DNA from 3 places in the Paenibacillus sp. FSL H8-0283 genome. Region 2 is predicted to be linked to each of the others. Evidence: predicted binding sites of a transcription regulator. Region 2 holds the regulator's gene; each other region holds the start of a gene.

Region 1 (4,294 bases), 850 kb from region 2:
AGCCGTACAAGAACAGCCAGAGTACCGTAATACCAATTAATTCATAACTCATCAGGCCTGATCCCCTTTCTTGGCTGATTGATCATGCTGCTCCTTCAACCATTTCTCCATCTCGAGTTCAGCAGGATTGTTATTGAACAACCGTCTCAGTACGACGACACACATAACGCCTAGCAGGATGTAGAGAAGCAAGAAGACGAAAAATAAAATTCTCACACTCGGTGAAGAAGTAGCGGCCTCTTCTACCCGCATATAACCTCGGATGATCCATGGTTGCCGCCCGATCTCTGCATAGAACCAACCCATCTCAACGGCCAGAAAAGCAAGCGGTGCACTCAGTGCAACCATACGTAGCATCCACTTGTTAAACTGATTACGTTTCTTCCAGAATACAAACAGGAAGTACAGACTTGATATAGCAAGCAGAGCGAATCCAATACCAGCCATTAGATCAAACAAATAATGCACAAGTAAGGGCGGGTGTTCATCTGGTGGAAATTCGTTCAGCCCGGTTACCTCGGCGTTAAAGTCTCCAAAGGCAAGGAAACTGAGCAGTTTCGGCAAATGAAGAGCGCCTATAATTTCATGTTCTGCATTCAGCCATCCCAAAAAAATCAAATCCGCGCCGCTTTCCGTCTCGAAATGCCACTCGGCAGCTGCGAGCTTCTCCGGCTGATGCTCAGCCAAAAACTTGGCAGACACATCTCCAGCTAAAGAATTTAACAAACTGAATACCAGCACAACGGCCATCATGAGATTCAAGCCTTTTTTGTGGTAGGCTGACACTCCTTTTCTCAGCATCGCAAAGGCTGCTATTCCTGCTAACAGAGCAGCTCCTGTCAGATAAGCCGAGCTTAATACATGGAACACTTTGGAGAACGTCGCTGTATTCAGCATCGCTTGCACGGGGTTCACTGCCATGAATTGACCTGCTTCCATGACAAAACCTTCAGGCTGGTTCATGAAGCCGTTCACTGTTGTAATAAAAACAGCAGACATGCCTGCCCCGGCGACAATCGGAATAGTCAGCAACCAGTGGATATACGGATTTTTGAACCGATCCCACGTGTACAGATAAATGCCCAGGAATATTGCTTCAAAAAAGAATGCAAATACTTCCATAAATAGTGGCAGTGCAATGACATTCCCGGCAAGTTTCATAAAATTCGGCCATACCAAGGCCAACTGTAGTGAGATCGCTGTGCCTGTCACGACACCAACCGCGACAGAAATGACAAACCCTCTGGACCACCTCTTTGCCATAAGTATGTAATGGTGATCCTTCTTCCGAATGCCGATGAACTCTGCAATAGCAATCATCAAAGGTACGCCGACACCAAGCGTTGCAAAAATCACGTGGAACCCGAGCGTCAAACCAGTCACTAGCCTGCTCCATAAAACCGTATCAATAGCCATTCTTTGTGTTGCCTCCTTTCAAACTCTGTTTAATTTAGAAACATTCAATATCAGATTTGGCCAAGCTCAATGCAGAATTGCGAAAAATTTCACAAAGTTAGGTATGACGATATCTTGCCACACCTATAATGCGTTTACTCCTGTAGGCCCCCGATAATAACAATCATTGGATGCCTATTAAAATCTGATATTGATGCACTTAAAGTACTAACGAAACCTATTAATCAAAATTATTATATCTTTATTTTTACCTAATTCAATCAAAGACACGTCTTCTACCCTAAACGTTCAAGAAAGGATCAACTCTTTCTGACAACTTGGTGAAAATCAAAAAATACACCCAATGGAGCTATTGATTCATTGGGTGTAAACGTGTTATTGCACGGCAGATTCTCTATTTTACTTGCTTACTTGCTCCGGACTCGCCACACCTGCCTCGTTACGTACGCTCATGATGATCAGTGATGCAGCTAATACCGTAAGGATGATTCCAAGCATCTGAAATCCTGTCACATTGAATGTATCCCCCATAACAATTCCAATCAATAACGACGATAAAATGGTCCCCAGGTAGCGTGATGTATTAAAAATACCCGATGCGACTCCAATCATTTCTTTGGGTGTGCTTTTAAACAGTGCTGCTTGCATACCGACCGCGTTTAGGCCGTTACTTATGCCAAATAAAGCTAAGGCAACAATGATTATGAAGATTGGAGAAGTTTCATTCATAACAACGATTAATATAGAGCCAAATGTCATTAAAGAAGCGGATACGATCAGAGCTGGCCGTGATCCTGATCTGTCAATCCAGCGCCCTGCGATCGGAGCAATAATGACCGAACATAACCCCAAAGCTAGCATGCTCATTCCTGTATGAACTTCGTTGAGATGACGTACCTGCTTCAAATACGTAGGAACTCCAAAAAAAAGTGCGTAAAACAGGATGTTCACCAACATGTATTGCACATTCACCCAATTCATCTCCGGATATGAGGCAAACGTTCGCAGAGGGATAAAAGGCGTGGCTGCTTTTAATTCATGTCGGAAGAACATGACGAGTGCGATTAACCCGATCCCCCCTGTCAGCAGATGCCATGTTGAAATATCTCCTGTGGAATTTACTGAAAGTAAACCGATGAGCAGAGTCACCAAAGCTACCGTAAACATCAGGATACCTGGTGCGTCAATTAACGCAAGCCATTGCCGAATGGACATGTGACCAGAGATAGACGGAGATTGCTCGTCCTTCGGGATTGTTTTCCAGGCGAACCAAAAACTCACCAAGACAAACGGAATATTAACGAAGAATATGCTGTGCCAGTCCCACCAATGAATCAATACTCCACCAATAAAAGGTCCAATTGCAGCCGCTCCAGAAAGGAATATAGCCAAGGTGGACAAGGCGGAGGCTTGTTTTTCAGTCACGTTCATTCTGACAATCGCCATTCCGACGGCCACCATCATGCTTGTGCCAATTGATTGAACAATCCGGAATACGATGAGCCACGAAAAACTGGGAGACCACGGAGCTAACATGGACGATACAAAAACAATAACAAGACCCATGAGGAAGATCTTCCTGCGGCCAAACAAATCACTACACTTGCCCATGACGGGTTGAGCGACAGCACTGGCAATGTAAAATGATAAAATAATCCACGAAACGGCTGTAAAATTAAGTTGATACACTTGTTGTAACCTGGAGATTGCCACCGAAATCATGGAGGAATTCAACGGATTCAACATAATTCCGAGTCCAACAGCTAACATCAATCCTTTATTTCGAACGTTCATTGGTGCACCTCTCTCTCTTCTGCTGTTATCTTACTTGAACGTATTCATTTATTCCAACGCATTATATGTTATGATTTGATGAACTAGAAGGAATGAAGGGATGGTGCAAATGGAGCTTCTTCAACTAAAATATTTCCTGACGGTGGCCCGATGCGAACATGTTACGGAAGCTGCGGGAAAGCTGCATGTCACGCAATCCTCCCTGAGCAAAACGATACAACGATTAGAGGACGACCTGGGAGTCCCTTTATTTGATCGAATCGGGAGAAAGCTGCGACTAAACGACTTTGGAAGAACATTTCTTCAGCGAACTGAAAAAGCCTTATTTGAACTGGAACAAGGAAAGCGGGAAATTGCTGACCTCTCCAACCCGGATCAGGGTACACTGCAATTGGCGGTGACTACGGCAAGTACTTTGCCAGGTATACTCCGGGAATTCCGAAAAAACAAGCCGGATATTCAGTTCCATGTGCAAATGGTTTCGTTAGAAAACATGTCCAGACTCCTACATCGGGGCGAGGTGGACTTTTGCCTCTCCTCCCCTCCGATTGAAGGTGACGATATCAAATGTCAGATACTATATGACGACCCGATTGTAGTCGCTGTTCCTATGGGTCATCGATATGCAGACCGAAGCAGCATTCAATTAACCGAGCTTAAGGATGAGCGGTTTGTTGGGGTGAAGCAAGGGTATGGGGTTCGTGATATGGTAGATTCCGTATGTCAATCCGCTGGTTTCCTACCGAAGTATGTATATGAAGGTGATGAGCCTGCAAGATTAACAGCCCTTGTGGAGGCGGAGATCGGTCTCGCGTTTATACCTAGCACAGCCAGAAACCCCCATGAGCGCATTAAATATCTTCAGGTAGAGGAGCACCAACTCGTTCGGAAAATCGCTTTACTTTCGCATAAAAACAGGTATATTTCCAAAGCCGCTTTAGAGTTTCGCAGCGTGGTTATGGACTATTTCAGTGCTATGCCATGAGCATAAATTCAGTCCAGAGGAGTCCATTCGAACATCTGAAATTCCACCGCATAGAAGCTCATATTAATGTGGATAACACCCCTTCCATGAAACTGGCAG
Region 2 (4,294 bases):
GCGTGAAGCGCAGACTCAGATGTTCAGCAGTGTAAGGCAAGCCCTGGATGAAGAGAAACATCTCTTGATCGAAGCTGGAACGGGTACCGGTAAATCTCTAGGGTATCTGTTGCCTGCTATTTACGAAAGTGTGAAGCAAGAACAGAAAGTTATGGTTAGCACGCATACGATCAATCTGCAGGAGCAATTGAGAGAGCGGGACATTCCGATGCTGACTCAAGTGGTTCCGTTCCCGTTTAAGGCTGCTGTATTCAAAGGACGTGGACATTACCTGTGCCTGCGCAAATTTGAACACAAAATCAATAAACGTGAATTCGCCACACCGAAAGAGGATTATTTCACAGCTGCTCAGATGATCGTCTGGCTTACGCAGACCGAAACCGGAGATGATGAGGAACTTAACCTTAGCGGACGCGGAGGGGACTTCTGGGAGACCGTACAGAGTGAATCCGAATCATGTCTGGGAAGATCCTGTCCATGGTTCCGTAAATGCTTCTACCATCGTGCCAAACATGAAGCAGGGTTGTCTGATATCGTAATCACCAATCACTCCAAATTATTTACGGATGTGAAAGCCGCGCATCAGCTGCTGCCAGCCTATGAGAGTCTTGTGATCGATGAGGCACATCATCTGGAGGATGTCGCTGGTAAACATCTTGGAATGCATATGAAATATTTCACCTTGGTTCATACACTGACCCGCCTATTTAAAGACAGTCGTAATGGTCAGCTACCTATGCTTCGTTCGCAGTTATCCGGGCATGAAAATTCGGTGCAATGGGGCTCCATGGTGGATCAGATGTTCCCGCTCGCTCTTGAAGTTAAGGAGCTGTGGGATCGTATGAGCGATGCCTTGTTTGGTCTCTTGCCTGAACGAAGTGATGCTTCACCGGGAGAGACGGGGCAATTTTCACTGCGTCTGAAAGCATCTCAGAAACCTGCAAAATGGCAGGAGTTGCAGGATCTGGAGAACCAGATCTATGTGACTCTGGGCGATTTGGTTCGCAAAGGGGACAAATTGCTGCTTGAAGTGAAAGAGGATCAGGATGATTATCAATCGGATAGTCTGATCACGGACATTACAGGACTGCTGAAAGATCTGACCACATTGAAGGAGAATCTACGTTTCTTCATGCGTATGGATGACGCCAAAACGGTGTACTGGATGGAAGCCAGCGGCCAATTCCGCAGCAAATCTCTCCAGCTGTATGCCGTACCTGTAGATGTGAGTGCACAACTTAAGGATTTATTTTTTGATAAAAAGAAAAGTGTTGTGCTTACATCGGCTACGCTTTCGGTAGATAAGTCATTCCAGTTCATGATTGAACAGCTTGGCTTGCAGGAAGCCGCCGAGAACAATCGGCTATTAACGTCGATGTTGCCATCACCTTTCAACTATCGCGATCAGGCACTTCTGGTGATTCCGCGTGATTTCCCAAGTGTGAAGGGAAGTGTGGGTGATGCGCACTTTGTTAATATGCTGGTGCAATCACTCGCAGAGACGGCAATTGCTACGCGTGGACGCATGATGGTTCTGTTTACTTCATACAAGATGTTGCGACAGGTCTATGATCCGCTGAAGGAGGCACTGTCTGGCAACGACATCTCGTTGCTTGGGCAAGGCGTTGACAGTGGAAGTCGTTCCAAATTGACTCGCAGGTTTCAAGATGCCAAAGCAACGGTACTTCTGGGCACAAGTAGCTTCTGGGAGGGTGTAGATATCCCGGGAGAGGCGTTAACTTGTCTCGCTATTGTGCGACTGCCTTTCCAGCCACCGAATCATCCGTTGGTGGAAGCCAAGAGTGAGTTGCTCCAGGAACAGAAGAAAAATCCGTTCATGAAACTGTCCGTGCCACAAGCGGTCATTCGTTTCAAGCAGGGATTTGGCCGATTGGTACGTACAGCAAAGGACAGAGGAATTGTCATTGTTTATGATACACGGGTGATTGAAGCGTATTATGGTAAATTCTTTTTGTATTCATTACCTGGTCCCAAAATGGAGCATATGCTCACGGAGCAAATGGTTCCACGAATTACTGAGTGGTTGGAAAAACCTGCTAATGAACAAAAATAATGGTTGTTTTGTTCGTTATATCATTGCATGACACTATCGTTTGGCGTTAAACTTTATTAGATATTTCCGTATCCGATTAAAGCAGTTGCACGTAAGAACTTATAACCTAAATTACAAGGAGCATTCTGTATAAAATGTCACGTTTATCTTTGAGTTTTATACAGAATGCTCATCTTTTCATCTATTATTTTATCGTGGCCTTGGTAAGGGGGAGCAAGAATGAAATCGGATAAAATTTCGGAAGCGGTGGTACGACGTCTGCCTGTTTACTTGCGTTATTTGAACGAGTTGCATCAGCGTGAGGTGGCTACTGTTTCTTCTCAAGAGCTTGGACAGAGGTTGGATCTGAATCCGGCCCAAATTCGTAAAGACCTGGCTTACTTCGGTGATTTTGGTCGTAAAGGGATCGGGTATGATGTATCCTATTTGATCGAGAAAATTCGTCACATTCTCAAAATCGATCAGCAAATTAATGTAGCTCTGGTAGGAGCGGGTAACCTCGGTCAAGCCTTGTCCAACTACAACGCATATCTGAAAGACAACATGAAGATTGTTGCTGTATTTGATGCATATGGACCGAAGATAGGTAGTCAAATCAACAGTTTGACGGTAAAACCAATGGATGAATTGACGGAAGCGGTTAAAATGGAAAACATTCGCATCGGAATTATCACGGTTCCGGATACGGAAGCCCAAAATGTAGCCGATCAGCTTATTGAATCAGGAATTGAAGCGATCCTTAATTTTGCACCAACCATTCTAAAAACACCGCCGCATATCCGCATTCACCATGCTGACTTTACAACGGATCTGCTTAGTTTGGCCTATTACTTGGAGACTGGAAAGGACGACGAGGAAGATGACAACAAATAGATGGGTAATTCACAACGGCAAATTTGCCGTTAATGAAGGCGGCACAACATGGAACGTGGTCCACGGATACATGGTTGTTGAGAATGACAAGATTGTGCATATTGGTGAGACATTGCCGGATGAAGACAAAAATTGTACCAAAGTGGATGGAAAAGGACTGTTCTTCCTGCCGGGTCTGATCAATACGCATGGTCATGCAGCGATGTCGTTGCTCAGAGGGCACGGAGACGATCTTGCATTGCAAGTATGGTTGCAGGAAAAAATGTGGCCGATGGAAGCGAAAATGACTTCAGAAGACGTATATTGGGGAACTTCGCTATCGGTGCTTGAAATGTTGAAAGGCGGAACTACAGCTTTCCTGGACATGTACGATCACATGGATCAAGTTGCCAAAGTTGTGGAGCAATCCGGCGTTAGAGCAGCACTGGCACGTGGTGTAATCGGGTTGTGCTCGGAGGAAGAACAATTGCGGAAGCTGGAGGAGTCGGCTGCGTTTGCGCGTGAGTGGAATGGACAGGCAGATGGTCGCATTACAACCGTAATCTCGCCACATGCACCATATACATGCCCTCCTGACTACATAGAGAAGCTTGTGCAGGTCGCGAACGACCTAAACCTTCCCCTTCATACACATATGTCGGAAACGCTTCGTGAAGTCGAGCAGAACGTGGCTGATTATGGACTGCGTCCTGTGGCACATCTGGAGAAACTGGGCTTTTTCTCTCGTCCATCCCTGGTTGCACATGCGGTGCATCTGAATGACGAAGAGATTGAGATTCTGGCCCGTCATGATGTGGCTGTATCCCATAACCCGGGAAGTAACCTGAAACTCGCTTCCGGTGTTTCGCGGGTACCTGCGTTGCTGAAAGCAGGAGTTACCGTGTCACTCGGAACAGACGGACCGGCAAGCAACAACAACCTGGATATGTTCGAGGAAATGAGACTGGCTGCATTGATCCACAAAGGTGTATCTGGTGACCCGACGGCAGTGCCAGCAGGCGAAGCGTTATTACTCGGAACGTCATACGGTGCCAAATCTATCTTCTTGAACAATACCGGAGCACTCCAGGTCGGCATGAAGGCTGACTTTATCGCCTTGGACATTGAACAGGCACATTTCTATCCACATACAGACCTGATCTCACATACAATCTACTCGGCTTCTGCTAAAGATGTTGAGCACGTATGGGTGGATGGAAAACAAGTGGTGAAACATGGCGAATGTCTGACGCTGGATGAAGAACGCATTTTGCGTGAGTCTCAATTGGCATTTGATGGTCTGCTTGCTCGTTAATTGCAGGACAGCATCATAGGGAAAGGAAGTTCGGCTTTTGAAGAAAAAAAAGA
Region 3 (4,294 bases), 2.3 Mb from region 2:
TAAAGCCATTTATTTTTTGTAAAAGTCAAACAAGAATGCAGGAGACGCCTCTAACTTTATACGTCCACACTGTGTTCATACAGGGATCACGGAAGCCATTACATAGCATAAACCCGCCCAAATCCGGGGACAATGAAATCAATACAATGAAGGGAAGAAAGGCTTAAATACAGGGAAATGACCTCCTTCGACAAACTTTTTTTGCTCAACCTATTGCAATGTGAAAAATATCACATTATAATGAGTGTATAAAGTGAAATAAATCACATACACAGTTTCGAACAAGAAGTGAAATGTTTCACAACCATAACAACCTTATATTCAAACTCATTTATATATTTCGAGGAGGAACTTTTAATGAAAATCGCAGTTATCGGATGTACACACGCAGGAACCGCAGCCATCGTAAATACCGCCAAATTGTACCCGGATGCTACCATCACGGTGTATGAGCGCAATGACAATATCTCCTTCCTATCTTGTGGCATTGCGCTCTACGTAGGTGGGGTTGTGAAAGACCCTGACGGTTTGTTCTATTCTTCGCCTAATCAACTGGCAGAGCTTGGTGTTGAAACCAAGATGCTTCATGAAGTAACAGCAGTAGATGCCAAGGGCCATACTCTTCAGGCTAAAAACCTGCAAACCGGGGAAGAATTTGAAGATACGTTTGACAAACTGATCGTGACAACGGGGTCATGGCCTGTCGTTCCGAAGCTTGAAGGCATCGAGATGGACAACATTTTACTTTGCAAAAACTACAATCATTCCAACACGATTATTGAAAAAGCCAAAGATGCCAAACGTGTTACCGTTGTAGGTGCAGGATATATCGGCGTAGAACTGGTTGAGGCTTTCCAGATGAACGGCAAGGAAGTTACCCTGATCGACAGTGTGGACCGTATTTTGAACAAATACTTGGACCCTGAATTCACGGATGCGATTGAAGATACGTTGACTGGACGCGACATCAAGCTGGCTCTTGGTCAAACGGTACAGAAGTTTACTGGTGAAGATGGCAAAGTAACTAAGGTGATCACGTCCAAAGGAGAGTTCGAAACCGATCTGGTTATTCTGTGCATTGGTTTCCGTCCAAATACAGAGCTGCTCAAAGGCCAAGTGGATATGCTGCCAAACGGCGCAATCATCGTGGATAAATATATGCAAACGAGTCAAAAAGACGTCTTCGCTGCGGGTGACAGCTGTGCTATTCATTACAACCCAACAGGCAAAGCAGCGTACATTCCACTGGCAACCAACGCCGTGCGGATGGGTACACTTGTAGCCCGTAACCTAGTTCGTCCTACAACACCGTATATGGGTACACAAGGCACATCGGGTATCAAAATTTATGAGCAAAATATCGCGGGTACAGGGATGACGGAAATGTCTGCTGCTGACGAAGGCCTGATTGTTGAATCTGTCGTACTGGAAGACAGCTACCGTCCGGAGTTTATGCCAACGGCTGAGAAACTGTTGCTTAAAGTGGTATATGAGCAGGCTACTCGTCGAATTGTCGGAGCACAGGTGATGTCTCAGGTTGATCTGACCCAATCGATTAATACGATCTCGGTCTGCATCCAAAACAACATGACCGTAGATGAGCTGGCCTTCATCGACTTTTTCTTCCAGCCACATTACAACAAACCGTGGAACTTCCTGAACACGGCGGGTCTGCAAGCACTGCCTCCAATTGAAGTAAAAGCACCAGCAATGGTGTAAGGAAGCAGAATAGATGGTTTAACAGCGATCTTGATAAACGCCATACAAAGATAAGTCATGCTTGTCCGTAAATAAGAGGTGTACGATAACTGCCAAGATTACGAAACAAGGCGGACGATTATAAAGGAAAGAGAAGACTGGCGAGTATATCGTCAGTCTTCTTTTTTGTTGTTTTAGCTACAAAAGGCCTTACTACACTCTTGCTGTCATAACTATTCCAAGACACTCTTAAAGTATCTTTTTAAGTAACATTGTGATAATTTGCACAAAGTTATGTTTAGGACCGAGATACAATTAGGATGTGGTATTCAACGCATAACTAATGAATTTCAGATGGTTTTATCCAATGATGAACAATGAAGGAGAGGATGAATGATATGGCAGCAAAAACACCTCTTGAGGTTGCACAATATACGGCGCAAACAGGCAAGAAGAAGGCTCAATATCCGGTGTCTTCTGTACTGGTGCTTAGTTTTCTGGCAGGGGCTTTTATTGCGCTGGGTTTTCTATTGGATATTCGGGTAATTGCTTCTGCGCCAGCAGAGTGGGGGAGTCTGGTCAATCTGATTGGAGCAGCAGTGTTCCCGGTTGGATTAATCTTGGTACTCATAGGTGGTGGCGAGCTGCTGACGGGCAACATGATGGCAGTTCCACTTGCAACGATTGCACGAAAATTATCTGTGGGTAGTATGTTGAAAAATCTAACCTTAGTGACGATTGGTAATTTTGTTGGAGCTTTGTTTGTCGCGTACGCGTTTGGACATGTGCTTGGTCTGACCGGAGAGGGTGTATATCTGGCAAAAGTGGTGGATATGGCTGGGCATAAGCTGCATGACGGCTTCCTGCAAGCTTTCATCTCTGGCATCGGCTGTAACTGGCTGGTCGCGCTGGCCGTGTGGTTATCTTATGCATCCGATACGATGAGTGGCAAAGTACTGGGCATTTGGTTTCCAACGATGGCATTTGTGGCGATTGGATTCCAGCACGTTGTGGCCAATATGTTCCTCATCCCGGCGGCAATTTTCGAAGGACATTATTCGTGGGGTCAATATGTGATGAATTTCATTCCGGTATGGCTCGGGAATCTGACTGGTGGTGCTCTGTTTGTAGCTGCAGCCTATTGGGTGGTGTACCTGCGCCAAGCCGAGCCAAAAGTGAAACCAGAGATGGCGACGTCGATCGAACCTATGGAGACGGAGGCTAGAGTAATGTTGAGCAAACAAGCATAGAGGGCACAGCGAGGTATGGATACACGTATATTAGAAGTGAAGACGATTCTGATCTTGCTCGGTTCATGGCGAATATGCTGTGATGGAGCAGGGTGGGATCGTTTTTTTGTATGGGGTTCTTGTTGGAGTTTAACGCAAAATAAATTCGCCATGACAAGGTTCGGGGGAACGAAACCTGTTCATGGCGAATTTCGGGAGTGGTCCATGATATGGCATGAGGAGGAAGTGGGGAAACACTAGCCTAATGCCTTATTTTTAATTTACCCCTGAATTCTGAAGTTGAATCAAACTCAAAAACATTTTTTTGAAAATAATTTAAAGCCGCCATAGCGGCGAATATGAAGCAAAAACATACTGTTCTCTTTGCGCGATAACCTCGAAGAAGATATGATATAGGGATAGCTTTTAAAGAGGGGAGCCTTACGATGATCGATCAGGAGAATGGTGTATTTGCGGCGGTGTGCCCGCTCGACTGTCCGGACACTTGTGGTCTGTTATTACATAAAGAGAACGGCAAAATTGTGAAGGTGGCAGGCAATCCGGATCATCCGATCACCAAGGGTGCCATTTGTAATAAAGTCAGAAATATGACCGAGCGGGTATATCACCCCGAGCGTCTACAATATCCGATGAAACGTGTAGGAGCCAAAGGCGAAGGCAAGTTTGAACGAATCAGTTGGGATGAAGCGATTCGTGAGATTACGACCAAATTCACTGCATTGTCCGAAACCTACGGCCCGGAGAGCATCCTGCCCTACAGCTTTTACGGTAACATGGGTATTCTCGGCGTAGACGGCATGGATCGGCGTTTCTTCAATGCGCTTGGTGCGAGTGTACTGGAGCAGACGATCTGTAACTCCGCTGGAAATACCGGCTGGAAATATACGATGGGCGCCAATCGGGGAACAGTGCCGGAAGATACGGAGCATGCAGATCTCATCCTGGTGTGGGGTGGCAATATCGTCAGTACCAATATGCATCAGGTCGTTTTGGCTGAGAAAGCACGCAAGAAAGGCGCCAAGATCGTCGTAATCGATGTTCATCGCAATCGCACGGCCCAATGGGGCGACTGGTTTATTCCGCTGTTTCCGGGCACGGACAGTGCACTGGCGCTAGGATTAATGCATGTGTTGTTCGAACGGGGACTAACGGATGAAGCGTTTATGCAAAAGTATACGATAGGTCATGAGGCACTACGTGATCATGTCCGCAGTTACACCCCTGAACGTGTTGCACGCATTACGGGCGTGCCGGAGGAAACCATTGTGGAGCTGGCCGAACTATACGGCAACGCACAAGCAGCTCATATTCACATCGGCAATGGCCTCCAGCACCATGATAATGGG

What was found. Region 2 encodes Rex, which represses fermentation and respiration genes when NADH is low (regulators of the CRP and FNR family bind a similar motif). Its sites were predicted from a motif close to TTGTGAAATATTTCACAA; they were not measured.
Region 1: the regulator Rex is predicted to act here: its motif matches at 1,494-1,511, upstream of MHI52_RS15455 (cytochrome ubiquinol oxidase subunit I).
Region 3: the regulator Rex is predicted to act here: its motif matches at 1,971-1,988, upstream of MHI52_RS28755 (formate/nitrite transporter family protein).

Annotation. Positions count from the first base shown of each region.
Region 1 covers NZ_CP150295.1:3,435,369-3,439,662, reverse strand. The annotation lists gene MHI52_RS15460 (cytochrome d ubiquinol oxidase subunit II) at 1-52, opposite strand, end outside; gene MHI52_RS15455 (cytochrome ubiquinol oxidase subunit I) at 52-1,416, opposite strand; gene MHI52_RS15450 (MFS transporter) at 1,816-3,210, opposite strand; gene MHI52_RS15445 (LysR family transcriptional regulator) at 3,320-4,195, shown strand; partial or broken gene MHI52_RS15440 (GNAT family N-acetyltransferase) at 4,222-4,294, shown strand, end outside.
Region 2 covers NZ_CP150295.1:4,288,914-4,293,207, reverse strand. The annotation lists gene dinG (ATP-dependent DNA helicase DinG) at 1-2,074, shown strand, start outside; gene MHI52_RS19050 (redox-sensing transcriptional repressor Rex) at 2,294-2,947, shown strand; gene MHI52_RS19045 (amidohydrolase) at 2,934-4,241, shown strand; gene MHI52_RS19040 (hypothetical protein) at 4,279-4,294, shown strand, end outside.
Region 3 covers NZ_CP150295.1:6,539,591-6,543,884, reverse strand. The annotation lists gene MHI52_RS28760 (FAD-dependent oxidoreductase) at 358-1,719, shown strand; gene MHI52_RS28755 (formate/nitrite transporter family protein) at 2,097-2,948, shown strand; gene MHI52_RS28750 (molybdopterin-dependent oxidoreductase) at 3,374-4,294, shown strand, end outside.